DNA from 3 places in the Gluconobacter sp. DsW_058 genome. Region 2 is predicted to be linked to each of the others. Evidence: riboswitches for the same ligand, from Rfam matches in the RefSeq annotation. Region 2 holds a riboswitch; each other region holds the start of a gene.

Region 1 (10,122 bases), on a different contig from region 2:
CGGACGGCCCACCCGAGCTTATTGTGACGGCTGAACGGATGTCCCGTCTTTATGGTGTTCCTCTGGCGCAGATTGATCATGCCGGGAAACGTTTTTTCCATCGTGAGGAGAGTGAATGATGAGACTGTCTCGATTGGCTGGAGGGCTTCTGGGTCTTTCGCTCATGGCCACCACAGCATTTGCTGCTCCTCCCACACGTCTGGTGGAGGGATGGTATGCCCATAACGCCACGCTCATTATGCTCGGCGCGCAGGACAAGATCATCGCGACGGTCGCCAAGCCATCAATCATGCCGTGGATGTTCCGCCTGGTACCGTCTCTGTCCAAAGCTCAGCCTCTGGACCCGGGAAATCTGAACGGAGAAGAGCTTTTACGTCTTGCGCCGGATCTGGTGTTTGTCACGGCGTCGAGCCATTCCGTCGCGGCGCTCTCCAAGGTTGGCCTGCATGTTGTCCCTGAGGGCTTTGACCGTTTCATCGGGCTGCTGGAATGTGTGGATAGCACGGCAAACCTTCTTCAGACGCCCCTGGCGACGCAGCGTGCGCAGGCGTATCGTGTGGCTTTCCTCAAGGAAATTTCGCAGGCCGCAACCAACCCGCAAGGGCCCAAAGTCCTTCACGTTGAATCCCTGAAACCTCTGCGCGTGGATGGAGATCAGAGCATTATCGACCAGTGGATCCGTTCTGCTGGTGGACGCAATGCGGCTGTGGGCGTGCATGGGAACAAGCAGCCTGTCTCTGTCGAGCAGGTGCTCTCCTGGAACCCGGACATCATTATTGTGGGTGCCAATGCAGGGGATCCTGCCCAGCTTGCCAGCGATGGTGTCTGGTCTCAGCTCGCCGCTGTCAAAGCTGGCCGTGTTTACCGCAATCCGGCGGGAATTTTCCCGTGGGATCGGTACAGCCCTGAATTACTCTTGCAGGTCGACTGGGCCCGTCAGATTGTTCAGACGGGCCACGTGGATGAGGCAGGAATGATTGCAAAGATGCAGCAGTTCTATCGTCAGTTTTACGGAATTACGCTCCGGGCTGAGGATGCGCGTCGCATGCTTGCAGCTCTGCCGCCGGAGTGACACGATACGGCAGAGTGATACGGTGAAAATCGTTTCAGATACTGATCCGTAACTGCAAGGAAGCCTTGAATGACCCGGACCACGCCTTTCCCTTATGGTTCTTTCTGGAAGAAAGTGTGTCTGGGGAGTGCTTTGCTGGCTGGCACGGTTTTTGGAGGCATGGCCCAGGCGGCACCTGCTCTGATGCCTGTGCCGCAATCCGTCTCGGCGTCCAATGGTGTGGCATCCCTTGCAGGAGGTGTCCGGATTGTCTGGGCCACCCCGCCGTCTCCTCTTTTGCAGAGAGCCGCAGCCCGTTTTTCTCAACGGCTTGGTGCTGTGACAGGCGCACTTTTTGCGCATGGTGGCCCGTACGTTCTGCATATCAGTGCAGCCTATGATCCGGCCTATCTCACGGTTGGGGCCAAGGAGCATTATGCTCTTACGACATCAGCGGATGGCGCCCATCTGGAAGCTGATGGACCGGCAGGCGTTGTGCATGGGCTGGCCACATTCCTGCAGCTTGTTCAGAAAACATCAGATGGGGTGGTGGTAGAACGGCTGCATATTGATGATGCGCCACGCTTTGCATGGCGTGGCCTTCTGTTGGATGTGTCCCGGCATTTCGCCTCTGTAGAGACCGTCAAACGCCAGCTTGATGCCATGGAGCTACTGAAGCTTAACGTGCTGCACTGGCATCTGAATGACGGGACCGGCTTCCGTGTGGAGAGCCGTGTCTTCCCGAAGCTGACGAGCGTTGGATCGCACGGGCAGTATTATACGCAGGCTGAGGTTCGAGACATTGTGGCGTATGCTGCGGATCGCGGTATCCGCATTGTGCCTGAATTTGACGTGCCGGGTCATGCACTTGCAGTGTTGCAGGCCTATCCGGAACTGGCCGCCCAGCCACTGCCAGAGGTCAACGCCGTTGGTGAAAACCTGAACAACCCGGCGATGGACCCGACCAATCCCAAAACGCTGACATTCATTCGTGCGCTGTATGCGGAAATGGAAACACTCTTTCCGGATCATTATTTCCATTCGGGTGGTGACGAGGTTCTCGGCACTCAGTGGACCAGCAATCCAAAAATTGCGGCCTATATGAAGGTGCACGGATACAAGGATGCACCAGCCCTTCAGGCAGCCTTCACGGCGCAGGTGGAAAAAATCCTGTCCAGCCAGGGCCGCGTCATGATGGGGTGGGACGAAGTCAGCGAAGCGCCAATTCCCAAAAATGTTGTTGTGGAAGGGTGGCGCGGCTCCAAGTGGACGGGTTCTGCCACACAGGCCGGGCATCCGGTTGTCGTGTCTTCGGGCTATTATCTGGATATGTTGACGCCGTCCCGGACGCATTACGCCATTGATCCGTATGACACCAAGGCGAATGGCATCACGCCAGAAGAACTGGCGGAGACACATCCGAAGATCACCCCGCTGCTTCAGGCTTTCATCCAGAACCCGAATGCAGCGCCTTTGACCGATGACCAGAAGAAAATGGTTCTGGGTGCAGAAGGCGCGCTCTGGACAGAAGTTGTCTCCGAAAACATGTTGGATGCCCGTCTGTGGCCCCGTACTGCAGCTCTGGCTGAGCGGTTCTGGTCTTCTGAAAACGTGCGGGATGTGGATGATCTGGAGCGCCGCCTACCTGTGGTCATGGCAGAACTCCAATCAACAGGTTTGCAAGCGGCGCAGCATGAAAATGCGTTGAAGGAGGCTTTGGCACCTGCGCATACTGGCCCTCTCTCCACGCTTTTGAGCGTTACGGTTCCGGTGCGGAATTACGCTTTGAATCGTCTGGCCTCCAAAAGTGGCGATGCCATGCTGTCGGCTCCGGTCGCGATTGCCGATCCGGATGCTTTTGAGGCTATCCGCTTCAACGACATGGCTAAACGGTATGTCGAGGGAGAAAAGAGTCTGAAGGCTCCCTTGAAGGCCATGCTGGCAAGCTGGGCTGCCAATGATGAAGCTTTTGTCGCAATTGCCGCAGATGTGCCTGCCCTTGAGGAGGTTACGCCCATATCTCACACCGTTGCGGCCCTCTCCAATGCGGGATTGAATGTTCTGAATGGAGCTTCAGGAACAGCCTGGCGGCTGGATGCGCAGCACCTGATTGCTGCACAGGAAGAGCTGTTTCACAACTCATCCAATCATCTGTTGTCCCTGAGGCGCGAGCAGCCTCCTGGGGGGCTGCTCATTGCCATTCTCCCTGGCATTAAAGCGCTTATTTCCAGCCAGAATTAAAGCCTTTTTCCATACCCCGCTTTTCTGCGCGAGGTATGGCTCTTGGCGTCCAGGTCGTTTCGACTGTAAACTTAAGTTACAGGCCCGCGGACGGACCAAAAGGCCTGCCTGTTTTTCACATTTAGGCCTCTCATATGCATCAGAAGAAACTCTCCCCCAAGGCTGCTTTGCTGCTATCCGCCAGTCTTGGCCTGGTAGTGCTGCCTTCGATTGCGTCTGCCAAGCCCGCAGCGCCTCAGATTACTTATGACCAGTATGGTCTGGATCTGGCCGGGCGGGATGTGAGCGTCAAGCCGGGAGACAGTTTCTTCGATTATGCCAATGGCAGCTTCCTGAAAGCGCTCGAAATTCCGTCGGATATGAGCAGCTACGGCCCGTTTAACGCGCTGGCTGAAGCATCCCGCCAGCGCATTCAGTCCATTCTGAAAGACCTGTCCGCGCATCCGGTCGCTCAGCCTCAGACGATCGATGAGAAGCTGGGCACCTATTATGCGTCTTTCATGGATGAGAAGGCTGTCGAAGCATTGGGTTCTAAGCCGCTGGATGCTGAAATCGCAAGCATCCACACAATTACGGATCTGAAGGCATTTGCGCAGTTTAGCGGGGCGTCGTCCGATACGTTCGGATCATCGCCGTTCGCGCTGGACGTGGATGTGGATGCGAAAGATCCGACGAAATATGCGCTCAGTGTCGATCACGCCGGGCTCGGGATGCCGGATCGGGACAATTACCTGAAGCCGGAATTTGCATCCAAGAAAGCGGCCTATCAGGCATATGTCACGAAGCTTCTGACGCTTGTTCACTGGGCTGATCCCGCCAAGTCAGCGGCAGACATTGTGGCTTTTGAAACCGAGATTGCCAAAGTTCATTGGGCGCGCACGGAACTCCGCGATCCGGACAAGACCTACAACCCGATGACGGTAGAAGCGCTGGTCAAAAGTGTTCCTTCTTTTGACTGGATGACATGGTTGCGGGCGTCAGGTGTGCCTGAGGCCGGGCTGGCGCAGCGGATTGTTATTGTTGGTGAGCCTTCCGCCATCAAGGCGGAAGCGGACCTGATTGCAAAGACAGATCTGAACACTCTGCGCGCCTGGCAGGCATTCCATACGGCGAGCAATGCTGCATCGTTCCTGCCGGATGCTTTTGTGCAAACGCGTTTCGCCTATGTGAAGGCTATGTCAGGCCAGCCTGCTCTGGCAGCGCGTTGGAAGCGTGGTGTGGATTTCACGAGTTCCGCCATGGAAATGGCGCTCGGTAAAATCTACGTGGAGCGCTATTTCCCGGCTTCGGATCGTGCGGCCATGCAGACGCTGACGGGTAACCTGAAGGCAGCTTTCCACAACCGCCTCGAACACAACACATGGATGAGCGCGCAGACGCGTGAAGCCGCGCTGAAGAAGCTGGCCAGCTTTGAAATTCAGGTGGGTTACCCGAATGAGTGGCGGGATTATTCCGATCTGGTTGTGAAGAAGGGCGATGTGTACGGCAATGCCGAGCGCGCTTTCGCTTTCGAATGGCACTATCAGTTAAGCCATCTCGACAAGGTTGTTGACCGCAACGAGTGGCTGATGTCGCCCGCAACGGTGAACGCCTACAACAATCCGCGTTTTGTGGAGGTCGTGTTTCCTGCGGCGATCCTTCAGCCGCCGTTCTTCAACCCGAAGGCTGATCCGGCTGTGAATTACGGGGCGATCGGTGGTGTCATTGGGCATGAAATGACCCATTCCTTTGACGACAAAGGCCGCAAATACGATGACAAGGGGCGTCTGCGGAACTGGTGGACAAAGGAAGACGAAGCGCGCTTCCAGAAGCTCGCAGATCGGTTTGGTGCGCAGTATGACGCGTTCGAGGTTCAGCCGGGCGTGCATGTGAACGGTAAGCTTACGATGGGCGAAAACATTGCCGATCTTGGTGGCCTGACCCTGGCGCTGGATGCGTATCATGCCTCTCTGAATGGGAAGCCAGCTCCGGTTATTGATGGTCTGACGGGCGATCAGCGCGTGTTTATGGGATGGGCACAGGTCTGGCGTGAGAAGGTTCGTCCAGACACGGAGAAGCAGATGGTTGTTATCGACCCGCACTCGCCGCCGAAAGCTCGGGTAAACATCCCGATGCACAACGTGGATCTCTGGTACAAGGCCTGGAATGTACAGCCGGGTGACAAGCTCTATCTCACACCGGATCAGCGCGTCAAAATCTGGTAATTGCGTATGATGGGGTGGTGATTCACCCCATCTACTCGCTGGTTTACGGACGCATATAATGGGCTGTCGCAACCATGTTGAGGAGCGCAGCTTTCGTCTCCGGCCATTTGCGGGTTTTTAGTCCGCAATCCGGATTGACCCAAAGGACATCCGGGCTGATTGTTTTGCTGGCAGCTCGAAGCAGGTCCACCATTTCCTCGACAGACGGCACGCGTGGGGAATGGATATCGTAAACGCCCGGCCCGATTTCCGCAGGGTAGCGATAGGCTGCGAACGCATCGAGTAGTTCCATGCGGGAGCGGGCGGTTTCAATCGAAATCACATCCGCATCCATTGCGCCAATGGCGGCAATGATATCGTTGAATTCCGAGTAGCACATATGGGTGTGGATCTGTGTGGCGTCCTGCACACCCGAGGCTGAAATGCGGAAGCTCTCCACGGCCCAGTCCAGATAGGATTGCCAGTCTGCGCGACGGAGCGGCAGGCCTTCACGCAAGGCGGCTTCATCAATCTGGATGATGCCGCCCCCGGCTTTTTCCAGATCGCACACTTCATCCCGGATCGCGAAAGCGATCTGTCGGCATGTTTCCGCACGCGGTTGATCGTCTCGCACGAAAGACCAGTTCAGGATCGTGACAGGCCCCGTCAGCATACCTTTCATCGGGCGGCTGGTGATGGACTGGGCATATTCCCACCATTCAACCGTCATGGCTTTCGGGCGTGACACATCCCCGAAAATGATGGGTGGCCGGACATAGCGGGACCCGTAGGACTGAACCCAGGCGTGCTTCGTGAACGCAAAGCCGGAAAGCTGCTCCCCGAAATACTGCACCATGTCATTGCGCTCAAACTCGCCATGCACCAGCACATCAAGATCAATCTCTTCCTGCCAGCGGATGGTCCGGGCGGTTTCTTCCCGCAGGAAGGTTTCGTAAGCCTCGGAAGAGAGCTCTCCTCGTGCATGATCTGCACGGGCTTTGCGGACTTCCGGCGTCTGGGGGAAGGACCCGATTGTTGTCGTTGGGTAAAGCGGCAGCCTGAGTTTGGACTGTTGCAATGGACGGCGCGCGGGGAAGGGGGAAAGGCGCTGGGTGAGAGCTGGGTTGCGATCTGCAGAGCGTGCCTGAACGGCAGGATCGTTGATTTTCGTGGAAGAGCGACGTGCCTGAAGAGCCGCAGCGTTTTCGGCTAAAGTGGCTTGCACAGCGCCCCGGCCTTCATTCAGGGCGCGTGCCAGTGTGTACAATTCTTCGATTTTCTGAACGGCGAATGCGAGCCAGGATTTCACATCCGCGTCCAGATCTGTCTCCCGTTCCAGATCAATGGGTGTGTGGAGGAGAGAGCAGGACGGAGCAAGGATGAGGTCACGCTGGCGCGCCAGTGGTTCAAGATGGTCCAGAAGCGCGTTCAGGTCGGCCTTCCAGATATTCCGCCCATCCACTACGCCCAGAGATAGCAGCAGGTCAGGTCGTGCTTTTTCCAGAATGGATGCAAGCTGTTCGGGAGCGCGGACAAGATCCACATGCAGGCCGTGAACTGGCAGGCTTAGGGCGATGTCCTGATTGTTTCCGAGCGCACCGAAATACGTGGCGAGCATCAGTTTGAGGTCTGGAACAGCGGCTGTCAGAGTGTTGTAGGTCGTTTTGAAAGCTGCGGCAGCATTGTCCGGCAGATCCAGAACAAGGCAGGGCTCGTCAATCTGAACCCAGTCTGCGCCTTCTGCGCGGAGGGCGTTCAGAACCCGTTCATAAATGGGCAGCAGGGCAGGGAGCAGATCAAGGCGATCAAACGCCGGGCCGTCACATTTTCCCAGAAGCAGGAAGCTGACAGGTCCGAGCAGAACGGGGCGTGTCTCAATCCCAAGCGCCTTGGCTTCATGATATTCCTCCACCGCTTTTGTAGAGGCGAGGCGGAACGTCTGGTCTGCTGTGAATTGCGGGACAAGGTAATGGTAGTTCGTGTCAAACCACTTGGTCATTTCGGCGGCGGGAACGTCCTGAGGTGCGCCATGAGCATGACCGCAGCCACACTCTTCGGATGTCGTTTGGGAGCCGCGCGCCATGGCGAAGTAGGTTCCCAAGTCCACCTTGCCCTGCACGTTGCCGTAAATGGCGGGAACAGCACCGACCATTGCGGATGTATCCAGCACATGATCGTAAAGCGAAAAATCGTTGGAAGGGATGATCTCTGCGCCGAGGTCTTTCTGGCGCTGCCAGGCTGACGCCCGAAGGGACGCGGCGGTGGAAAGCAGATCATTGGCGGAAGAATTTCCTGCCCAGTACTGTTCAAGAGCGGTTTTCAGTTCACGGCGGGTGCCGATACGCGGAAAGCCCAGAGTTGCGACGCGGACGGTCATGAAAGCCTCGACAGGTTCGTGGCAGTGCGCTCGCAGGGCATGCAGGATCATTCACGCCCCGAACAGGAAATGTGCGGCGTGGAGACATGCGTGACCCGTCCGGAACGCCCCGCCGGAGGATGTTATGTGTCGTGGCAGGTCTCCTGGCTTACGGGTCTTCGCGCTGATTCCGCCTTCCCGGACTTTCGCCCAGTGGCCTGTGTGGAATCGGCACTCGCCGCTGACAGTTGCGGGGGCAGCGCCGGCTTTGCACCGGCTTCCCTCTTAGCCACGCCGGATGCGTGAACATCCGACGTGGAACCATGACAAGCCTTATGACTGCCGCATGTTCCGAAAAAGAGTCAATAGCTCTTGCTCATATAAAGAACTCCTTATATGTAAATCCATATGGAACAGGCCCTCATCATTTTCCAGGCACTGGCAGACATGACCCGTCTGCGGATTTTGGCCCTTCTGCGCGAGATGGAACTGTCCATCGGCGAGGTGGCGCAGGTGCTCGGGCAAAGTCAGCCCCGCGTGTCACGGCATGTGAAGATCCTGGCAGATGCGGGATTGATTGAGCGCCGCAAGGAAGGAAGCTGGGTTTTTTTGACTTTGGGTGTTCTGGAACGTCTGGAGCCTGTCTTTATGGCGCTGGATCGATGGACTGCGCGGGAACCGGCGGAAATCCGTGCGGATCGTATTCGCTTGCAGGCCATTCGGGATGTTCGTGCGCTCGCGGCGGAAGACTGGTTTGAAACCCACGCGGCAGAATGGGACGCGTTGCGTTCCTTGCATGTGTCCGAACAGGAGGTCGAAGCAGCGATCGTAAAGACGCTTTCAGCATCTCCGATCGGCCGGCTCGTGGATATAGGCACGGGAACAGGTCGCATGATGGAACTGCTGGGAAGCGGCACCCAGACAGTCATCGGGTTTGATCGCAGTCCCTCCATGCTGCGGTTGGCGCGGACCAAGCTTGCGGAAGTTGGTCTTGAGCAGGCTGATCTGCGGCAGGGGGACTTTCAGGCCCTTCCGCTGCCGGAGCATTCAGCCGATGTCGCAGTCATGCATCAGGTTCTGCACTACGCACAGCATCCGGCTGCTGTAATTGCGGAAGCCGCGCGTATTCTGGATGCCAACGGTCGCTTACTAATTATCGATTTTGCCTCCCATAACCGGGAAGAACTTCGCACACGGGATGCGCATGTCCGGCTTGGGTTTACCGATGCGCAGATGGCGACGTGGTTTCGCGCTGCTGGTCTGGTTCCCGCAGAGCCAGTGGCTCTTGAAGGCGAACTGACTGTGAAACTCTGGCTCGGCCAACGCCCCAACTAAGCTGAATTATTGAATAAGGAGCTGGCGTGATGCCCGCACAGACAGGGCCTCTGCCCGCAATTTCGTTCGAGTTTTTTCCTGCAAAGTCGGAAAAGGCAGCCGCCACGCTGCTGGAAAACGCAAAAACGCTAGCTGCTTTTGGTCCGCAGTTCATGTCCGTGACGTATGGGGCAGGTGGGTCAACACGGGACCGCACCCTGGCCACCCTGAAAGACATGGTTCGGGAAACTGGCGCGCCAATGGCTGGGCATCTGACCTGCGTGGGAGCCTCCAAAGAAGACGTCAATGCCGTGGCGCAGGCGTACTGGGAGGCCGGTGTGAAGCACATCGTGGCCTTGCGTGGTGATCCGCCGCCGTCAGCCGGGGGCGTCTATGAGCCTCATCCGGAAGGCTACGCGGGGGCTGTGGATCTGGTGCGCGGATTGAAGGAGATTGCGCCGTTCGAAATCTCCGTTGCGGCATATCCGGAAACGCATCCTGCCGCGCTTAGCCCGCAGTCGGATCTGGAGCATCTGCGAGCGAAGATTGATGCGGGTGCGGACCGGGCTTTGACGCAGTTCTTCTTCGAAGCGGACACATTTCTACGCTTCCGGGACCGCGCTGCGGCCATTGGAATCGAGCGGCCGATCGTGCCGGGTATTCTTCCGGTTGGAAGTGCTGCGCAGGCCTGGAAGTTTGCCGATATGTGTGGTGCAAACGTGCCGAAGTGGATGCGCGACCTGTTCGATGGATTGGATGAAATGCCCCAGGCGCGGGCGTTTGTCGCGGCCACGATTGCAGACCGGCTTTGTCAGACACTGAAAGCTGAAGGGGTGGAGCAATTCCATTTCTATACGTTGAATCATGCAGATACAGCATCAGCCCTTTGCCGCCTTCTCGGGCGACGTCCGATCTAAAGCGGAGAGGGCTGGATTTCCTGCTTAAACGGGGTGACAAAAGAGAATGACAAGATTCCC
Region 2 (10,122 bases):
CTCCTGTATATCCGCCGAGCAGTTTCCGGGCTACGGCGCGAACTCCAAGCATCGTGAACAGTGCGGCAAGAATAGTCTGAAGACCTAAGTGTGCGGGGAGGCAAATCACCGTCATGCAAAAGCCAGAAAACAAGGCGGCCAGTAGCTGATCCCGGGTCAGGTTGGAGAGCTGCTGTGCCAACCCATTGTCACGAGCAGGCTTTGTGAGGAACGTCAGGAGAGGCAGGATAGTGCGGGAAAGTGCTCCCGTTACAGCCATTGCCGGCAAGATCATTGAAGGAGGCAGCGCTGCTAACGTCGTAACGCGGACGATTAAGCAGATGCCCAAAGCTAACGCCCCATAGCTGCCGATACGACTATCGCGCATGATGGTCAGGCGCTTCTCAGGAGTATGGCGTCCGCCACAGCCATCCGCCATATCCGCCAGTCCGTCTTCGTGCAGGCCTCCGGTTAAGAGAACTTGTAGGCCGACGCTCCAGGCTGCGGCTACCAGAGGGGGAACACTCAAGGCGCTCAGCAGCAAGAACACTGATGCGCTGAGAATACCGACAAGCGCCCCAACCAGGGGCCAGCACCAGGCAGACCGCGCCAGAGACCAGTCCTGTCCGCTGACGCGCAGCCATCCCAAGGGAAGGCGGGTCAGCAGGCCCGCACCACAGGCGATGTCTTCTCGAATGGTGCGCCAAAGCCTCATTGAATGGAGACGTCTGATTGGGAAACAGCAGCCTCTGCGAACGTCGCCATACCGTTGTGGCAGGCCAATGCCGCTCTGAGGACGGGAATGGCAACGGCAGACCCCGATCCCTCTCCAAGGCGCAAGCCTAGGTCCAGTATTGGTTTCAGCCTGAGGGCATCTGCCAGCTTGCGGTGACCAGCCTCAGCGGAACAATGCGAGAGCTGTGTGTGGTCGAGTGCTGAGGCGGTCAATTTGATCAATGGCAGCACGGCTGCGGTACAGACGAAGCCGTCAAGCAGAACCGGGATACGATGGTGTCTGGCGGCCAGAACACTTCCGAGTATGGCGGCCAGTTCGTAACCACCCAGACAACGTGCGGCGTCCAAGGGGTCGTTAAGTGACGCCGCGTGCAGACACAGAGCCTCATCAATCACAGAAGCCTTGAGATTGACGCCCCCCTGATCGAGACCCGTGCCACGTCCTGCCCAGTCCGCGCCTGTACCCCCCAGGAGTGCTGCGCAAAGTGCGGCGGAGGGGGTTGTGTTGCCAATACCCATTTCGCCGGGGCAAAACAGATCCAGCGTGGGGGATACGGCGGTGTATCCGACCGAGACCGCATCGAGAAATTCGTCTTCGCCCATAGCCGGGGTCGCGGTAAAATCTGCTGTGGCCTTTAGATTTCGGACGGGCACAACAGCAAGGTCCGCACCAGCATTCCGGGCAAGCTGATTGATTGCTGCGCCGCCACTCTGGAAATTCGACACCATCTGGGCCGTAACATCCGAAGGCCACGGAGATACCCCCCGGCGGACCACACCATGATTTCCTGCAAAAATCGTTATCTGAACCTGTTCTAGCGTTGGTTTCTGATGGCCTTGCCATTCACCGAGCCAAATGGACAGCTCTTCCAACCGCCCGAGGCTGCCGGGAGGTTTGGTCAGAGTCGCGTCTCGCTCCGCTATCAGGGCGGCGACTTTTGGGTCGGGGTCTGGAAGTGACAGGCAGGCAGTGCGAAGTTCTGCCATGCTGGCGAAAGGGGGCTGACAGGACGAGGGCATGATGTGCGGTGGCATGACAGGTCTTTTGTGCTGTTATCAGGGACCATGCAAGAAGAAGGCGCAGGAGACATTGTGGCACAGACCATCACGCAAACAGGACTACCGGATGTGTCACTGGTCCTCGGGGGCGCCAGGTCAGGAAAAAGTAGGATCGCTGAGGCAATCATCACTGGTCTTCCGGCCCCTTGGGTTTATCTCGCGACCGGTCGGGCTTTTGATGAAGAAATGCAGGCCAGGATAGATTTGCATCGTACCACCCGTGGGAACAAAGGGTGGCGTACAGTTGAAGAGCCATTTGATATCGCAGATGCCTTACAGGCAGAGCAGGGCGCGCCGATCCTGATTGATTGCCTCACTTTATGGCTGACAAATCTCATTCTGGAAGACCGTAATATACACGCCGCGACGAAAGATCTTCTCGAGGCGTTGCAAACACGGAAAGGCCGTACCGTTCTTGTGGGCAACGAGGTAGGGCTCGGAATTGTCCCGGACAATGCCCTGGCTCGTCGTTTCCGCGATGAAGCGGGTCTTCTTCATCAGAAGATCGCCGCAGTCGCCGGAGAAGTGCTGTTTGTGGCGGCGGGTTTGTCTTTGAAAATGAAATGAGCCCATTTCCCGGGCTTTGACACGCTTTCATCCCAGAGATAGGAGAGGGTTTGATGGTTCCTCTGAGAAGAGGATGAAAAGGGAAGCTGGTGCGGCCTTAGAAGTAGGTCAAACCCGGCACTGCCCCCGCAACTGTGGACGGTTTTCTGTCCTGCCAGTCTTTCTTTCAGGAAAGGCAGCCACTGGATTTCGATCTGGGAAGGCCCGGTGGGAGAGGAGGTGCCAATGGTGCCTCGGCCGTGAGTCAGGAGACCTGCCATCTGAGCCAAGTGTCATGATCCGGCGGGGTGCCCGGACTGTGAGGGCGCGCCATCATGTGCGTGTCACTTTCGCGATTGCGAAGGCCTTTCATCGCGCCTTTTGTTATGCCGTTGTGGCTGCAAGAGAGACGAAACCATGGCAGATCCACTGCCCTATGCTGAAGCGGGCCAATCATCCGTTTCGCCAGTTTTCCACGTCTGTGTGACGTGTCGTCGCGGTCTACCGGTCGGGAATGACCCTGTTCAGGGGCGACAGCTCTACGATGCCTTGCTTGACCAGGCTGCTGAAGGTGATTTCAGCGTCCAGCCCGTTGAATGTATGGCAGCCTGTAGCCGAGGCTGTATGGCCACGCTTTCCATGCCGGAAAAATGGACTTTTGTTCTAGGTGAACTTGGTCCGGAAAAGCTGTCTGACCTGCTGGCTTACCTTCAGCTTTACCGAGCATCGAAAACCGGAACAGTGATGCCGTCAAAGCGACCCGCATCGCTTTCTGATATGGTTATCGCCCGTCTTCCATCTTCATTGTCTGCTTCACAGGAACTTTCATGATGTCCCAGACTGTTTCAGGCTCCGGTCGCAAGATTCCGGTTACGATCATCACGGGTTTTCTGGGGGCAGGGAAAACAACCCTTCTGCGAAACCTTCTCGCACAGGCTGATGGGCGCCGTATCGCGATCGTCGTGAACGAGTTCGGTTCGCTTGGGATTGACGGTGAAATTCTAAGGTCCTGCGGGATCGAAGGATGTGCTGACGAGGATATTGTCGAACTCACCAACGGATGCCTCTGCTGCACGGTTGCAGACGACTTCATTCCGACCATGGAGGCTCTGATCGATCGTCCTGATCCGCCAGAGCACATCGTGATCGAGACATCTGGCCTTGCGCTGCCCAAGCCCCTTCTCAAGGCATTTAGTTGGCCCGGGATCCGTACCCGCATGACCGTTGATGGTGTGATTACGCTGGTGGATGCACCTGCTGTCGCCGCTGGTCGCTTTGCGGACGATCCGGAATCTGTTGCCGCACAGCAGGCGGCTGACCCTTCTCTGGATCACGATAATCCGTTGGCTGAAGTCTATGAAGACCAGCTGAATGCGGCGGATCTTATTGTTCTGAACAAGACTGATCTTCTGGACGAAGCCGGGATTGATGCGGTTGAGAAGGGCATTACCGAGGCCGTGCCGCGGAAAGTTATTACGCTGCGGGCAGTAGAGGGACGACTGGACCCCGCTGTTCTGCTGGGAATTGGTGCCGGTGCCGAAGACGATCTTCAAGCGCGCCCGTCCAATCATGATGGCGCAGATGACCACGAACATGATGACTTCGAGAGTTTCGTCGTAGTCCTTCCGGAGCAGAAAAGTGCTGAAGCGTTGCTCAAGCGCTTGAGCGAGGTTGCGGGGCAATTCGATATCCTCCGTATGAAAGGCTTTGCAGCCGTGCAGGGTAAGAAAATGCGATTGGCCGTGCAGGGTGTCGGGACCCGTTTCCGTCATGAATTTGATGTGCCTCTCGCAGATGCAGGCCGGGACGGGCGCCTCGTTGTAATTGGCCAGACAGGCCTGGATCGCGCAGCCATCGAAGCCGCATTGCTGGCGGACTGACCTGATGCATCTGCTTGTCCGGGAACGACACGGAATAGACGATCAGGACGTGGCCGAGGATCTCGGTCATGCGCCTGCTGACGTCGTGTTTCTGTCCTTCTCGGATAGCGATCTTCTGGCGCTTGAGAGGGCCTATTCCCGTCTGAATGAGCAGACCCCAAACGGCGCAGGTTTTTCGCTGCGGCTGGTCAGTCTTGCTCGCCTCAGACACCCCATGTCGGTCGATTTATACGTTGAGCAGACCATAGCATCGTCCCGCTGCGTCATCGCACGGCTTCTTGGTGGGGTGGATTACTGGCGCTATGGGGCGGAAGAACTCCGGAATTTTTGTAGCAGGAACAGCATTCCACTGGCTCTGTTGCCCGGAGATGCCCGTCAGGATGCACGGCTTGGAGAGTGGTCCAGCATCGAAGCAGCAAACCATTCCAGACTCACGGGGTTTCTGAGGGAAGGTGGTCCTGAGAATGCGCGTCGCGCCCTTTTGCTCATGGCTTATCTTGCCGGGCATGGAGAAGACGTTTCAGGACAACCCGCAGCGCTTCCCCCGGCTGGAATTTATCGCCAGACGACTGCGGATTTTCTTTTAAGAGCCACAATCGTTTTCTACCGCGCTCACCTTCTGGCTGCCGATACAGCAGCGATTGACGGTCTTGCCGATGAACTGGAAAAGTCCGGGGTCGCGACAGATGTTCTATATGTCGCATCGCTGAAGAACCCGGATGTTGCCGAGTGGATTCAAAGCCGCCTGATTGAAACTCTGCCAGACATTATTCTGAACGCGACCTTCTTTTCTGCACGCGGAAAAGAGGGGGCATCTCCTCTTGATGTTGCTGCTGTTCCGGTTCTTCAGGTTTTGCAGCCTGGTGTGACAGCCTCGGCCTGGGCTGAGAGCGGGCGCGGTTTATCACAATCCGACCTCGCGATGCAGGTCGTTTTGCCAGAACTTGATGGGCGAATTTCTTCGTCTCCGATCTCCTTCAAATCCGAGACAGTCCCGGGGGATGCGGCAAGGCACATGCCCTTTCAACCGGGTATTGCCGCTGTCGCAGAGCAAGCTCTCGCATGGGCAAGGCTCAAGAAAACACCTCCGCGCGAGAAGCGTCTTGCGATTGTCCTTTCTGATTATCCCGGTGCGGATGGACAGACTGCACACGCCGTCGGGTTAGATACTTTTGCCAGCCTTGAATCCATCCTGCAGGCCTTGAAACAGGCAGGGTATGACGGTGGAGCTGCGAAAATACCCGCCAGTAGGGCGTTGGTGGAGGCTTTGTGTGAAGACCTGCCACAGCCCTGTTTGTCTCTGAACGATTATAACGAACTCTTTGCGCGCTTGCCCGTCCCCTTCCGGGACGCTGTGACCCAGAGTTGGGGAACCTCTGCGGAAGACCCTGCCGTTCAGGACGGTTCATTTTGTCTTAAATTCGTTGCGCTTGGTAACATCGTAGTCGCTGTCCAGCCCGATCGTGGCAGCGCGCAGGATCGTAAAGCCCAGTACCACGACCCTGATACACCCCCACGCCATGCCTATATCGCGTTCCACCTCTGGCTACGTCATGTCTGCCAGACAGATGCCATGCTTCATCTTGGAACGCATGGCACACTCGAATGGCTTCCCGGAAAAGCTGTAGCGCTTTCCAATCAGTGCGCTCCCGCCGTTCTTCGCGGCGCGTTGACGGTTTTGTATCCCTTTATCGTCAACAATCCGGGAGAAGCAGCTTCGGCGAAACGTCGTCTCGGCGCAGTCACCATCGGACATATGACACCGCCTGTTATGAAGGCCGGACTTGATCCGGACATGGCAGAGCTGGAACAACTGATCGATGAGTTTGCAGAGGCGGATGGTCTGGACAGGCGTCGTGGCGCCATTCTGAAGCGTGATATTCTGGACCGAGCCACGCGAATGGGGCTTTTGAGCGAAAGTGGTGTCAAAGCGGGGGAAGGCGACGAAGCAGAGGCTCTGGCGCGGCTGGATGCTTATCTCTGTGATGTGAAGGACCTTCAGATCCGTGATGGTCTGCATGTTTTTGGTCAAGTAGCACCTCATGCCGAGAAACTGGCCGAAATGGTGTCTTCTGTCGCACAGGTGCCCCAGCAAACGGTTGCTACTCTGATCGAAGCCAGCGCAGATGCGGAAATGAATGCACTTCTGGCTGGGCTGGAAGGACGGTTCATTCAACCCGGACCGTCCGGTGCTCCGACACGTGGGCGAGTGGATGTTCTGCCGACCGGCCGCAATCTTTTCACGCTTGATCCGAGAGCTGTTCCCACGGCTTCTGCGGTAGAGCTTGCCCGAACGCAGGCAAAGCAGATCCTGCTGTGTCATTTGCAGAACGAGGGCGAGCCGCTTCAAAGCATCGTTATAGATCTGTGGGGTTCCTCCACCCTGCGCACGGGGGGAGAGGATCTGGCGCTGGCTCTGATCCTGATGGGAGTTGACCCCACGTGGGATGCGTCGAGCGGTCGGGTATCTGGATTTGAAATTACACCGCTGGCTGTTCTCGATCGTCCGCGTGTCGATGTGACACTTCGAATTTCAGGATTGTTCCGGGACGCTTTTCCGGCACAGATTTCTCTTTTCGATCAGGTGGTTGAAGCTGTTTCCTGTTTGGAGGAAGGCGAGGAATGGAACCCGTTGTCTGCCCGTGTGAGAAATCTGGAGGGTGAGGCCCGAAAAATTGCTGGAGCGCGGATTTTTGGTGCAGCGCCCGGTACGTACGGGACAGGCATTGAAGACGCTCTCACGCGGAGTAACTGGGAAGAACGATCTGATCTTGGCCAGTCCTATCTGGATGGCAACGACTGGATGTATGGTGGCGGTCGTGACGGGACACGTAGCAGCGCAGCATTGGCCCAAAATCTGGCACGGGCAGATGCAATCCTGCATGTGCAGGACCATGCAGAGACGGATATTCTCGAAAGCCCGGATTTTGCTGCTCATGAGGGTGGACTTGCAGCGGCGGCTGCTTTGCTAGGGGCTGATCCCGTCCTTTGGCATGGCGATACGTCCCGTGCGGACGCGCCCCGTCTTCGGAGAGTTGAAAACGAAGTGAAGCGCATCGTTCGAGGGCGTCTGGCCAATCCCCGTTGGCTGGCAGGGATGCAGCGGCATGATTATCGGGGAGGCGCCGAAATTGCACGGGGACTGGACGCGCTCTGCGCTTTTGCCTCGACCCTTTCTGTTCGGTTTGACCAACAGTTTGACTTGGTATTTGCCGCAACGCTTGGCGATGACACCTGTGATGCTTTCCTGAAAAGCGCTAACCCTCAGGCACGTCAGGCAATGCGCACGCGGTTCCAGGATATGATCCGTCGAGGCCTCTGGCACCCGCGCCTGAATAGCGTCTCTGCGATGTTGGAGAGTGGGAGCGAATGACAGTTCCCCCCCTTGTTCGCGGCTGGTGTCCGGATATGTTCGCGCCGATGGAAGCACGAGACGGATATCTGGTCCGTATCCGTTCCCCGCTCGGCGGTTTTGAGGGGCAACAAGTGCTGGCTATTGCAGAGCTGGCAAGACGTTTCGGAAACGGCGTTGTTGAACTGACCAATCGTGGCAACGTGCAGTTGCGAGGATTTTCTTCGACGAGTGCAAAACTCGCGTTAGAAAGCGCACTGGCAGAAGGGCTCGTAGATCCTGATCCAGCAAAAGAGCGCCGAAGGGCCATTCTGGTTTCACCCCTTGCTGGCTTGGATCCTGCATGTAATCCGGAGACGTTGGACGTCGCCCAGTCGCTTCAGACGGCGCTTCTTGAGGAAAACGCATTGTCGGCGCTGAGCGGCAAGTTCGGTTGGGCCGTTGATGGTGGCGGGTATGTTCCAGAAGGCACGTTATCAGCGGATATTGCCCTTCAGTCCCGCCCGGATGGATGGTCAGTTGTCTGTGGTGCTATGGAAACCGGAGTGCTGGATAACGCTCGGGCTGTCAGAGCAGCCGTGGTGATGTCCCGGATTTGTGCAGAAAATTCTGACCTTGGCCGACCATCGCGAGACGCCGATACAGCAGCATTCGTCCTCGCGAAGGGCGGGCTAGAGGGAATTCCTTGCAAACCGCAGGGTACTCGTCCGGTGTCTCTCATAGGGCCATTGCCGGGGAAGGTCATGGGCGTTGGTGTGCCATTCGGCCGATGCCATGCTAAAGACTTTGAGATTCTTGCCGAACTCGCCGGGACATCACGTCTGCGGATTACACCTTGGCGTAGTGTTCTTCTGCCACAGCAGGACGGAACGTGGCCCGGCTTCATCACCAGTTCGGTAGATCCATTGTTGCGAGTGGAAGCCTGTATTGGCCGTGCCGGATGTGCGAAAGCAACCGCAGATGTTGTCGGGACAGCCTTGGCTCTGGCATCTGATGTGCCGCCCGGCTGTGTGCTGCATGTTTCAGGCTGCATAAAGGGGTGTGCGCATCCCCGTGCGGCAGATATGACGCTCGTTGCCGATGACGGGCATTATGAGGTTGTGCGCAATGGGCGCACAACAGATACGCCATCATGGCACGGCAGGGATATTCCGCAGATACGGGCCTTGTTGCGTCATGAATTGAAGGAGACACAGGTTTGAGCGCCGGACCCTCTTCCTACGATTATATTCGGGATGGCGCGGCCATTTATGCCCGGTCCTTTGCAACGATACGTGCAGAGGCCGATCTGTCGGGTTTTACGCCTGAACAGTCCAAAATTGCAGTGCGCATTATCCATGCATGCGGAATGGTGGAGGTCGCAGCATCAGTCGCCATGACGTCTGATCTTGTTAGCAAAGCGCGTGCAGCGTTGCAGGCGGGTAAGCCAATCCTGTGTGATTCCGAGATGGTCGCCCATGGTGTTACGCGCGCCCGGTTGCCAGCCAATAATGCCGTTATCTGCACGTTGCGCGATGAACGGACGCCAGATCTTGCCAGACAAATTGGTAATACGCGCTCTGCCGCAGCTCTTGATCTTTGGGGCGATCAGATTGAAGGGGCTGTTGTAGCGATCGGGAATGCCCCGACAGCGCTTTTTCATCTTCTTGAGCTCATTGATGCAGGTGGCCCGCGCCCCGCGGCAATTATCGGTATGCCCGTTGGCTTTGTGGGGGCCGCAGAATCCAAGGACGCACTGGCGGCTCGCCCTGACCTCGCGCATGTCATCGTACGTGGCCGGCTGGGCGGAAGCGCCATGGCTGCCGCTGCCCTGAACGCCCTTGCCAGCGAGGCAGAATGACAGCTGCTACAGTTTATGTCGTCGGCGTAGGGCCTGGTGATCCGGAACTTATGACGCTCAAGGCAGCGCGGGTTATTTCAACAGCTCCCGTCATCGCCTATTTCTGCCGTCATGACAAAATGGGTCATGCGCGCAAGATTGCTGACTCGCACATTACGCCGGGCACGAAAGAGCTGCGTTTTGCGTATCCCTTTACGACGGAGCGCCTCGTTAATGACCCGTCCTATCATCCTGATATGTCGTCGTTTTACGATGAGTGTGCGAAGCAGATTGCGGTTGAAATAGAAGCTGGCCGGAGCGTTGCTCTTCTTTGTGAGGGGGACCCGTTTTTGTATGGGTCCGCCATGTATGTGTTTGATCGGCTTGAGCCTGTCGGACCTTGCGAAGTCATCCCCGGAATCACAGGAATGAGTGGATGCTGGACACAGGCGGCACTCCCCATGACGCATGGTGATGATGTCCTGTGCGTCCTGCCTGCCACTATGCCGGAAGATGATCTGACTCAGTGGCTGAAGCAGGCTGATGCAGCCGTGGTGATGAAACTGGGGCGCAATCTTCCAAAGCTTCGCACAGCACTGGAACGCGCGGGGCGATTGCAGGATGCCGTCTATGTGGAACGGGGGACGCAGGAAGAGGCTCGTGTTCTGCCGTTGAATGACATGGACGGTGCGGCTCCTTATTTCTCTCTGGCGTTGTTGCCAGGCCGCCGGGGTGTCCGGTGAGCCGGATCT
Region 3 (10,122 bases), on a different contig from region 2:
CATCTTCCGGAAACCTGTCAGGCGCCGACGGATCGCGCCGCAAAGCACGAGCCGTTCTCTGGTCAGCACCTGGTGCCCGGCCCAGACCCAGATCTATGCGGCCCGGAAAGAGCGTCTCCAATGTTCCGAACTGCTCTGCGACAACAAGTGGCGAGTGATTTGGGAGCATGATCCCGCCAGAGCCCACCCGAATACGGGTCGTTGCCCCAGCCACCTGACCGATCAGAATGGCCGTTGCCGCGGACGCAATTCCCGGCATGGAATGGTGCTCAGCCAGCCAGTACCGATGAAACCCCAGATTTTCCGCTAGTTTGGCAAAATCAATTGTATTCCTGAACGCTTCACGAGGGCCTGCGCCCCGTGTGATGATTGAGAGATCAAGAACGGAAAACGGGATCATTGTGTGGTCCTTGAGGTCAATGCGTGCAGACGTACGGCATCGTAGCACGAACCGACAAAGCCGTAGCCATTGTCACCGTACAGACTCCTGACGCAGCACTTCACTGATGCGTTGCGTTCAAGTTCCCGTCATTCAGGCGCTTCATTACTGTTGGGTCAGGACCGAAAAATGCAGGAATAATTTAAAAATTCACAGCTACCATATTCTTCAACTCGTGCATTTGAGCAATGGTGGAAGCCTTCTGCCGAGATCATGACGCAGACTTTACATCCGTTCTTTGAGGCAATCGGCGTATGGGTCTGAGAAAGTTTTAGTTCTCTGCAGGAGCCTCTCACGTAAGGGTTTTTTCTGGTTTCCGCTTCTGAACTGTTTCCTCGTTCTGACAGGGCTGCGTTCCATATGACAACAACCTTTGCCATTCTGCTGGCAACAGCCGCAATCATTGCAGTCGTCGTACTCATTGCGCGTTTTCGTTTGAACCCTTTCATCGTTCTCTTCAGCGTCTCTATTCTGCTGGCTCTTTGCGCGGGTATGCCTGCGGACAAGGTTGTCGCATCTTTCGAAGCTGGTGCCGGACACGTCCTCGGGCACGTTGGCACGATCATTGCGCTCGGGACCATGCTGGGCAAAATGCTGGCTGAGTCCGGCGGTGCTGACCGGATTGCCCTGACAATTTCAGAGCGCGCTGGTCGTCAACGGATTGACTGGGCGATGATGGTGATTGGCCTGCTTGTGGGACTGCCAGTCTTCTTCGAAGTTGGCGTTGTCCTGCTCTTCCCGCTCGCTTTCGTTCTTGCAGCCCGAACGGAAACATCGCTGCTGCGAGTGGCCCTTCCCATGGGGGCGGCGCTTTCCGTTACGCACGCCATGATCCCGCCTCACCCGGCAACGCTGCTCGCCCTCTCGGCCTATCACGCCAACACGGGAACAACGATCTTCTGGGGCGTTCTGCTGGGAACACCGATTGCGGCCATCTCAGGCCCGCTATTTGCGCGCTTCATCAGCCCCCGTGTTCTGATCACAGAAAAAAATGCGTTGGCAGAACAGTTTGTACGGCGTGAAATCCCGACAAACCTCCCAGGCTTTACGGTTACGGTCCTGACCATCACATGCCCGGTCATCCTGATGCTGATCGGCTCTTCCGCAGACATGTTTACGACTCCGAGAAGCGCACCAAACATGTTCCTGCACTTCATCGGCAACACGGACATTGCGCTGCTTCTGGCAACCGTCATGTCGTTTTACGTGCTAGGATTAGCCCGCGGCTTTTCACGAGAAACCATTCTTCGCTTCACCAATGAGTGTCTTGGCCCAACGGCCCTGATCATGCTTCTGGTGGGTGCAGGCGGGGGCTTTGGTCGTGAACTCATTGATAGTGGCGTCTCGAAAGCCATCACGGACGCTGCCGTCAGCGCGCACGTTCCACTTCTCGTGCTCGCATGGCTTCTGGCCGCGATCGTCCGCGTCGCTTGCGGGTCTTCTACCGTTGCAATGAGTACGGCCTCCGGCATCGCGGGTCCGATCCTCGCGCACTCGCAGGGCGTATCGCCAGAACTCATGGTGATTGCCACCGGCGCAGGGTCCGTGGCTTTCGGCCCCATGAACGATGCCGGCTTCTGGCAGATGAAAGAATATCTTGGCCTGACCGTGCCGCAGACAATCAAGACCTGGTCAGTTCTGGAAACGATCATTGCCGTTCTGGGACTGGTCTTCTGCGTTGGTATTTCAATGTTCATCTGATCCGCGTTGACAGAGCGCTGACACAGCAAAGGAAGAAGGATTTTCCATGAGTGTATCTCTTTTTGACCTGACGGGACGTCGCGCTCTGATTACGGGATCGTCTCAAGGTATCGGCTTCAGTCTGGCCAAAGGCCTGCAAGCGGCGGGCGCTGAAGTTGTTCTGAATGGGCGGGATGCTTCCAAACTCTCGGCCGCAGCCGAGGAACTGGGAGGTGTCGAGACACTTGTTTTTGACGTGACCGACCATGCAGCTGTTCGAACGGCAATCGATCGCTTTGAAGAAGATACCGGGCCTATTGATATTCTGGTCAACAATGCAGGAATGCAGCACCGCGCGCCCTTGGAAGACTTCCCACCAGAAATGTTTCAGAAGGTTCTTCAAACAAACCTGACCTCCATTTTCAATGTTGGACAGGCTGTTGCAAGACATATGCTAGGCCGTAGGCAGGGTAAGATCATCAATATTGCCAGCGTCCAGACGGCCCTCGCCCGCCCAAATATCTCCCCCTATACGGCCACCAAGGGTGCCGTAGGGAATCTGACTAAGGGGATGGCGACCGAGTGGGCAAGACACGGCCTTCAGTGCAATGCCATTGCGCCGGGTTACTTCGATACGCCGCTCAACGCTGCACTCGTAAATGATGCAGAATTTTCAACGTGGTTGGAGAAGCGCACACCTGCGGGTCGATGGGGACAGCTTGATGAGCTGACAGGGGCCTGTATTTTCCTTGCTTCCGGCGCATCTTCGTTTGTGAGTGGCCATGTTTTGTATGTGGACGGCGGTATCACGGTGTCTCTCTGAAGCAAACGCGCCAAATACACATCAACGCCGTGTCAGAAGCCCCATCAGGAAACAAGCACCTATCGCAGAAATGACTATCCCAACTGGCAGCTCCTGAGACGGCAAAAGACAGCGGCTGAGAAGATCTGAAAGGATTGTCAGCATCCCCCCCGCGACCATAGCGGGGATAAGGATATTCTGAACAGACCGTCCCCAGATGGGCCTTATGAGATGAGGCACAATCAGTCCGACGAAGCCGATCGGCCCACACAAAGCCACTGTCGTTGCACAGCTAAACGCGCAAAGGGCAAGAACACAAAGCCGTAGCTTTCTTGTTTGCACCCCAAGGGACGCTGCGGTTTCCTCCCCGGCCATCAAGGCATCCAGATCAGCGCCAAAAGCCCATTTACCGAAGATCACGGGCAGAAGCCCCAACACGACAAGTGGCAGGGCCGACCAGCGAGCGGCGGAAAAACTGCCCATCGTCCAGAACAGAACGGATTGCGCCGTATTACGGTCACCCCAGAAAATCAGCAGGTTTGTCAGAGTAGAGAAGACGAAGGAAATCGCCAGTCCAGACAGCAGCATCCGTTCCGTTGAGACCCGTGCGCCAGACCGGGATCTAAACGATACCAGCAACAGAAGTGCTGAGGTTGCCAGAAATGCCCCACCGACGGCACCAAAAGCGATCGTCCAGACGCCGAAAACGTCCCCCAACAATACGATGACAGCAACAGCCCCTGTTGCTGAGCCCGAGGACAACCCGAAGAGAAACGGATCTGCCAAGGGGTTGCGGGTTACGGCCTGAAGAAGTGCCCCTGCACCGGCAAGAATTGCTCCGGTCAAGAAAGCCAGAACCAGCCTTGGCATTCGCAGGGACCAGATAATCCGGGCGGCAATATCATGGCTGGCTGGACCGGCCAAAAGTCCCGCGTGCAACGAATGCCAGCGAAGAGAAGCACTTCCGAGCGTAACTTCCAAAAATGCCAGCACACTCAGAGCCGGCAAAGCGCTGATGCCAAGAACACGCTTCATCTAAGGTGCTGCGTCCGGATGGAGAAAGGCTGCAATTTTTTCGATCACATCGATATTCGCGGGAGACGGCGTCATTTCATCATAGCGCACAACCATAATACGGTTTGTCTTCAGGGCCGTACTCTCCATCAGCAATGGCTGGCTTCGCAGAAATTTCAGACTGTCTGAAACACCTGCCCCGTAATCCATCACCAAGATAGCTTCAGGATCACGCAAACCCGCGTTTTCCCACGAAGCAGCACCCCAGTTTGTTGGTAAATCACGAAAAATATTTTCGCCCCCGCCCAGCCGGATCAGCTCTGTCGCAAGGGCATATTGGCCAGCTGTAAATGGCCGGTCGCGTCCACTGTCATAGAGAAAAACACGTAACGGGTGATGGCCCTTGAGACGATCCTGAATGTGCTGAACGCGCCTCTGCCAGCCTTCGACCAATTGCCGAGCCTGCTGCTCCCGGCCGAAAACCTGTCCAAGTTTTTCTTCGTCGCCATACAGAAGGTCTAATGTCGGGAGAGCTGTAGAGTGTCCGGCCCGGAAGCAGCTTTCAGACAGAACAAGCGTCGGGATACCCTGAATTGCCAAGGTCTCGGGTGTCACATCTCCACCGACATGCATCCCATAATTCCAGCCTGCAAAGAAAAAATCTGTTCCGGCATCAAGCAATTGTTCAAGACTGGGATAGTGAGTTGCAATTTCCGGGATATCACCTTGCTGAGCTTTGAAACCCGGTGTGTATTTGTTCCAGCCTGATATCCCGGTCAAACCACGAATATAGGGCTGCAAATGCAGAGCAAAAGCCATTTCCGCCATATTAACGTCGTGGATGACAGCGTGCTCTGGCTGATGCGTGATCGTTACGGGCTTCCCGCAGCTCTGCACGGTAACCGGGTAGGCGAAGGCCGTTTGCACGGCAAAGCCACAGAACCCCAGAAACAGCATAAAGGTAGGCGTTTTCATGCGCCTCGCGGCCTAAAAACGAACGTCGTGCTGCCATCATCCAGTTGAACGGAATGAACATTCAAGCCGAACGCACACCCTAGTTCCGAAGAGAGCAAAACCTCAGAAGACGCCCCATCCAAAATGATTTCTCCGTCCCTCATCAAGAGAGTTCTCGGCGCAAAATCAGGCACGAAAGACAGGTCATGCAGGACGGCCACGATTGTCAGAGGGAGGTCACGAAGCAGATTTAGAAGCTCTGCTCTGGCCGCAAGATCCAGGTGATTCGTGGGCTCATCCAGCAACAGTATTTTGGGGGTCTGGGCCAGACATCGCGCCAGCATCACACGCTGACGCTCACCACCAGAAAGACTGCAAATCGGCCGTTTTAAAAAAGGTTCGACACGGAAATACTGGATTGCTGTTTGCAGATTCGCAGTATCCTGCTGCGCTTGGACAGTGCCCCGAAACGGGAGACGACCAAGTGCGATATAATCCTCAACTATGAATTCAGGAGTTACATCATCGGTCTGGGAAAGCCACGCAATCTCCCGCGCTACCGCTGGTCTGGACAGGGTACTGAGCAGCGTTCCTTCCAGAACTATCTCCCCTTCCGTGGGCGAAATTAATCCCGCGAGGAGCCTCAGAAGCGTGCTTTTCCCTGCACCATTCGGGCCAATGAGTGCAACATGCTCACCCTCCCTGACGGAGAAATCCGTCAAAGAGAGTATGCGGTCATACCCGACACCATGCGTCTGAAGCACAACCTCAGACACGATCAGAAACCGGCCTGAACACTGATCGAGAAGGACCGCGGCGCCCCCAGCATCACTTCACTCGGATAACTGGTGTCAGCCCACTGGATGAAGTGCTTGTTGCCTACATTGTCTACCCGGCCATAAACCGTCACGCCGCTATAGGCATGCCATGCCGCGAAAAGATTGACGAGCGCATAGTCTTTCAGACTCAGGGTGTTGGCGTAATCGCCCTTGCGGGCAGATACGTAACGCATTCCAGCCCCCAGATCGACCGGCAGATCTGCAACCCGGGACCAGACACCCCACAGGTTGGCCGTTACAGCCGGAACGTTCGGGACCTCGTTCCCGGAAGCATTCACTGACGCTGAGGGATGGAATGATCCATAACGAGACCACGTATAGGCGACATTTCCCGACAGGCTCCAGTGTTTGCCCAGCGTGAGGTCCCCCTGCCATTCCACACCCCGTGACTTCTGAACGCCCGCAGTTGCCACGCTGTCCACACCGGTGGCAACGAGAACTCGGGTACGGCTGATATCGTACAGAGACAGCGTAGAGGACAGGCGCCCTTTCCAGAAAGAACCCTTGGCGCCGATTTCTCCCTGCCTGGACTGACTCAAGCGTGAAAACTGGCCTTTATTAACCAGGAAGATATTGGAGCCCGGCGGATCTTCAGCCGTTGTGTACACGCCGTAGAGGCTGATGTTGTCTGTCAGATCATAAACAGGGCCAATCCTGAAGTTGGCAGGATTGTAGTTCCCCTTAAAGCTGGTCGCAGGATTGAACGCACCGGACTGGCTATAATTCTGGCGGTCCAGTTTCAGCCAGTCATAGCGAAATCCACCCACTACACGCAGATTGTCCCTCACGGTCAGGACGTCTTCCATAAAGATGCCTGCGTCCACCATGGTCGTGGGAGATTTTGTATATGGATACTCCCCAGCAAAACTTCCGACGGCCGTACTCTCAGGACTACTCAGAGAAACACTGTCCGCATATGTCGCGTCCGGAAAACCACGGTTCCGGATGAGCCGCACATAATACGCGTCTCCACCGACGACCAGACGGTTCTTCATTCCGAAAACGTGGAAATCAAACTGGCCATCCAGCGTGTCACCAACCTGATGCTGGTTCATATAAACATAGAACCGATCCCGGCCGACCCGACCGGGTGCAATGGCATTTCCCGCTGCGTCCGTCTGCCCGGCTGAACCGATATAGCTGTAGGATTCAGCGTTATTCCAGTTGCGCTTGGCATAAAGGACATAGGTTTTATTGTGGAACGTCATGTTCTCCGTTGGCTGCCACGTCAGATGGAGCGTCGGAGTCACATTAACCGAGCCAGCTTTTGCATCCTTGGCATTGTAATACCGCCAGAGCGATGACCGGCTTACGCCTAATCCCTTGGAAGACGACAGCAGGCCACCTACGCCATCATGGACCTGAGCCAGCGGGACCAAAGGGGTTCCATAGTACGTCGACAAGCGATCTGTCAGATAGTCGACGCCAAAGCGGGCTGTAAATTTCTTCGAAGGGTGCCAGAGCAACGTTGTCGTGAAATCGTTGCTGTGTGGATCTGCGCCAGCAACGTATCCATCAGACGAGGTACGACTGAAATCACTTCGAATGGCCAAAGTGTCGGTAATGGGAACCGAACCGCCCACGCCAGCATTCCACGTATTGAAACTGCCATAAGATACCAGAGCATTGGCATGCGGCCCATCAAACGCAGGATCACGCGTTCGCATGTCCACCGTGCCGCCAACAGCGCCCTGCCCGTACAGAACAGACGACGGCCCCTTGAGAACCTGAACGCTCTCAAGATTGAAGCTGTTGAGCGGACGGTTCACCATCGTGGTCGGGCCATAATAAATGCCATCTCGCAGGATCAGAACCTGATTTCCGCTGAAGCCGCGCATCATCATCTGCGCCGGACTTCCTGGCGATCCACCGGAAGAAACGCCCGGTGCACTGTCTGCGGCGTCTTCAGCGTGCACATAGCCGCGCTGTTCCATCACGCTGCGCTGAATCACATTGATCGTCGTAGGATTATGTTGAACTGTCAGCCCAAGTCTGCCCCCGATAACAGCACTATCCTTCAGCGGCTGCGCCCGACCGTGCGCCGTAATGTGCTCTTCTTTCGCTTTGGCTGCCGCCTTCCTGACGTCTTCTGTCTGGGCGAACGCGGGCTGAAAAACGGTCAATGCCGCGACGGGCAACACACCGACAAAACTGATTTTCCTCATGGATAACGCAAACTTCACTCAACAATGCGTCACTACGATGAGCAGGAAAAACATCCTGCTGCGTCCGGTGCACCCCGCCCTTTCGCTTCGTCCATGACCATTTTCGATGGCAGGTCTCCTGGCTTGCGGATCATCGGCAGATCGCGAGCCTTCCCAAGGCTGACGCCCCAGTGGCCGGGTTCCCGGAACCCATCGTGATCAGCCTCACCGCTCACAGTTGCGGGGGCAGCCGCAGCATTTCACTGCGTTCCCTTTTCATCCCCTTCCGGGGAACCATCATTGAGCAGGGGCATAACCGAAACTCCCATATAGTCAAACACGTATGTTATAACATATTAATAACTGAAGTTATCAATTTGAACAATGGAGGCCCCTCAATCCCTTGGAAGAGGAACCAAAACATGCCTAATCTCATGCTTTCCTATTCTGGACAGAAAGTGTCGCAGGATGAAGCTCTGTCGTTTTGGTCCCTTGGATCAAGAAACACCTGGACTCATTGATGACACTGGCATCCTGAGAAGCCTCAAAGGGATTTTGCCTGATATTACAGTTGCCCACCTGTCTCCAGAGCAGCTGGACGCCTTGCGGGCGATTAATCCGACCACTCTCCCTGTCGTTTCAGAAGCACCACGCTACGGTATTCCGTTCTCAGGTGCCGGAAAGTATATCTGCATTGGCCTGAACTATCGGGATCATGCCGAGGAAGCAGGCCTTCCCCTCCCCTCAGAGCCAATCGTCTTCATGAAAGCCATCTCTGCCCTGACGGGTCCGAGCGATGGTATTCTGATCCCCCAACATGCCACCAAATTGGACTGGGAAGTCGAACTCGCAGTCATTATTGGCACAAAAGCGTCCTACGTCTCCCCGGAGAAGGCTTTGGAGCATGTTGCGGGATATTGTGTCGCCAATGATGTCTCTGAACGCTCATTTCAGATGCAGACAAGCCAGTGGGACAAAGGCAAAGGCTGCGACTCATTCGGGCCCTTGGGACCATGGCTTGTGACGACCGATGAGATCGCCGATCCGCAAGCGCTCTCCATGCGGTTAGATGTCAACGGACACCGTCGGCAGACGGGGCATACCTCCAACATGATCTTTGACGTCCGCAGCATCATTTCACATGTCAGCAACTACATGACCCTGATGCCGGGCGATATCATTGCCACAGGCACACCTGCCGGCGTCGGAATGGGCATCAAGCCTCACCCAGTCTATCTCAAACCAGGGGATGTCGTAGAGCTGGAAATCGAAGGGCTTGGCATTCAAAGGCAGACCGTGAAGGCCAGTTCTTAGCTGATTCGACAGGAAAACGTCTTTTACGAAGCGATTCTTGAAAAACACCAATTTTCATAATTATTTTTTGTACGAACGACTTGCCCGCTCAACATCGCAGGAATGCTGCCTACAATGTAACAACTGCGAAGGTGCGTGAATTAAAGATTGAAGTTTCTGAGAATGAATATCATTTGTAACTTTAGAAATACGGGAAAGTCAGCTGAAATTCTCGTGAAAATTCATTTTCCAGGAGGCAGTTAGCCCTTTCCATGAGACTTCCAGCGTCGAACGTTCCTCAACGTACACATCTAGGCCCAATGCTTTTTACAGCACTTTTGCTGTCAGGTACGTGGAATGGCGCCTTTGCCGCGACCACTGATGACGTATCTCCAGAAGTTCGTAAGAAATCAGCTTCAACGACCGGTCTTAAAGAGGAACGTTCCGCTTCACCAAAATCGCAGAGCACGCAACAGAAACACGCGTCACAAGAAGATGAGACCCCCGGCAGCATTGAGCAGCTTCTGGTGCAGGGTCATCGCCGCAATGCCTCTACGGATGGTACCGGCACTTACACGGTTTCTGCGGTCTCCACGACGAAAATGCTCCTCAAACCGTTGGACGTTCCACAATCCATCTCGGTCCTCAGCAGCCAGCAGATGAAAGACCAGAACCTCAATACGGTTGATGCTGCGCTCAAACAGGTCGCGGGCGTGAACGTCAATATGTATGGCGACGGAACGGGGGGTTACACTGCCCGAGGCTTCACGCTACAGGCTCAGTATGACGGTGTTCCGTCTATGAGTGGGCTGACTTTAAGCCAACAGTATGATCTGGCCATCTATGATCGTATTGAAGTCCTGCGTGGACCAGACGGCATGCTTCAAGGCTCCAGCACACCCGGCGGGAGTGTCAATTTCGTCCACAAGCGCCCGACTGATGACTTTCAGGGCAATG

What was found. A riboswitch is a leader RNA that binds a small molecule or an ion and turns the genes downstream of it on or off. The one in region 2 is predicted to bind cobalamin.
Region 1: it holds a riboswitch for cobalamin, as region 2 does, so the genes downstream of both, metE (5-methyltetrahydropteroyltriglutamate--homocysteine S-methyltransferase) here and HK24_RS12010 (DUF1636 domain-containing protein) in region 2, are expected to answer to the same signal.
Region 3: it holds a riboswitch for cobalamin, as region 2 does, so the genes downstream of both, HK24_RS06720 (TonB-dependent siderophore receptor) here and HK24_RS12010 (DUF1636 domain-containing protein) in region 2, are expected to answer to the same signal.

What each region holds. Positions count from the first base shown of each region.
Region 1 is NZ_JOPH01000033.1:42,026-52,147, forward strand. It holds gene HK24_RS06330 (ABC transporter ATP-binding protein) at 1-119, shown strand, start outside; gene HK24_RS06335 (ABC transporter substrate-binding protein) at 116-1,072, shown strand; gene HK24_RS06340 (beta-N-acetylhexosaminidase) at 1,142-3,292, shown strand; gene HK24_RS06345 (M13 family metallopeptidase) at 3,427-5,496, shown strand; gene metE (5-methyltetrahydropteroyltriglutamate--homocysteine S-methyltransferase) at 5,540-7,852, opposite strand; cobalamin riboswitch at 7,968-8,172, opposite strand; gene HK24_RS06355 (metalloregulator ArsR/SmtB family transcription factor) at 8,240-9,166, shown strand; gene metF (methylenetetrahydrofolate reductase [NAD(P)H]) at 9,196-10,062, shown strand; gene HK24_RS06365 (HAD family hydrolase) at 10,109-10,122, shown strand, end outside.
Region 2 is NZ_JOPH01000068.1:46,236-56,357, forward strand. It holds gene cobS (adenosylcobinamide-GDP ribazoletransferase) at 1-694, opposite strand, end outside; gene cobT (nicotinate-nucleotide--dimethylbenzimidazole phosphoribosyltransferase) at 691-1,734, opposite strand; gene cobU (bifunctional adenosylcobinamide kinase/adenosylcobinamide-phosphate guanylyltransferase) at 1,780-2,340, shown strand; cobalamin riboswitch at 2,378-2,616, shown strand; gene HK24_RS12010 (DUF1636 domain-containing protein) at 2,737-3,150, shown strand; gene cobW (cobalamin biosynthesis protein CobW) at 3,147-4,199, shown strand; gene cobN (cobaltochelatase subunit CobN) at 4,204-7,572, shown strand; gene cobG (precorrin-3B synthase) at 7,569-8,753, shown strand; gene HK24_RS12030 (precorrin-8X methylmutase) at 8,750-9,391, shown strand; gene HK24_RS12035 (precorrin-2 C(20)-methyltransferase) at 9,388-10,113, shown strand; gene cobJ (precorrin-3B C(17)-methyltransferase) at 10,110-10,122, shown strand, end outside.
Region 3 is NZ_JOPH01000034.1:3,360-13,481, reverse strand. It holds gene HK24_RS06750 (LLM class flavin-dependent oxidoreductase) at 1-400, opposite strand, end outside; gene HK24_RS06745 (gluconate:H+ symporter) at 800-2,140, shown strand; gene HK24_RS06740 (SDR family oxidoreductase) at 2,187-2,942, shown strand; gene HK24_RS06735 (iron ABC transporter permease) at 2,964-3,956, opposite strand; gene HK24_RS06730 (ABC transporter substrate-binding protein) at 3,957-4,910, opposite strand; gene HK24_RS06725 (ABC transporter ATP-binding protein) at 4,907-5,665, opposite strand; gene HK24_RS06720 (TonB-dependent siderophore receptor) at 5,668-7,893, opposite strand; cobalamin riboswitch at 7,984-8,186, opposite strand; gene HK24_RS06715 (fumarylacetoacetate hydrolase family protein) at 8,341-9,186, shown strand; gene HK24_RS06710 (TonB-dependent siderophore receptor) at 9,486-10,122, shown strand, end outside.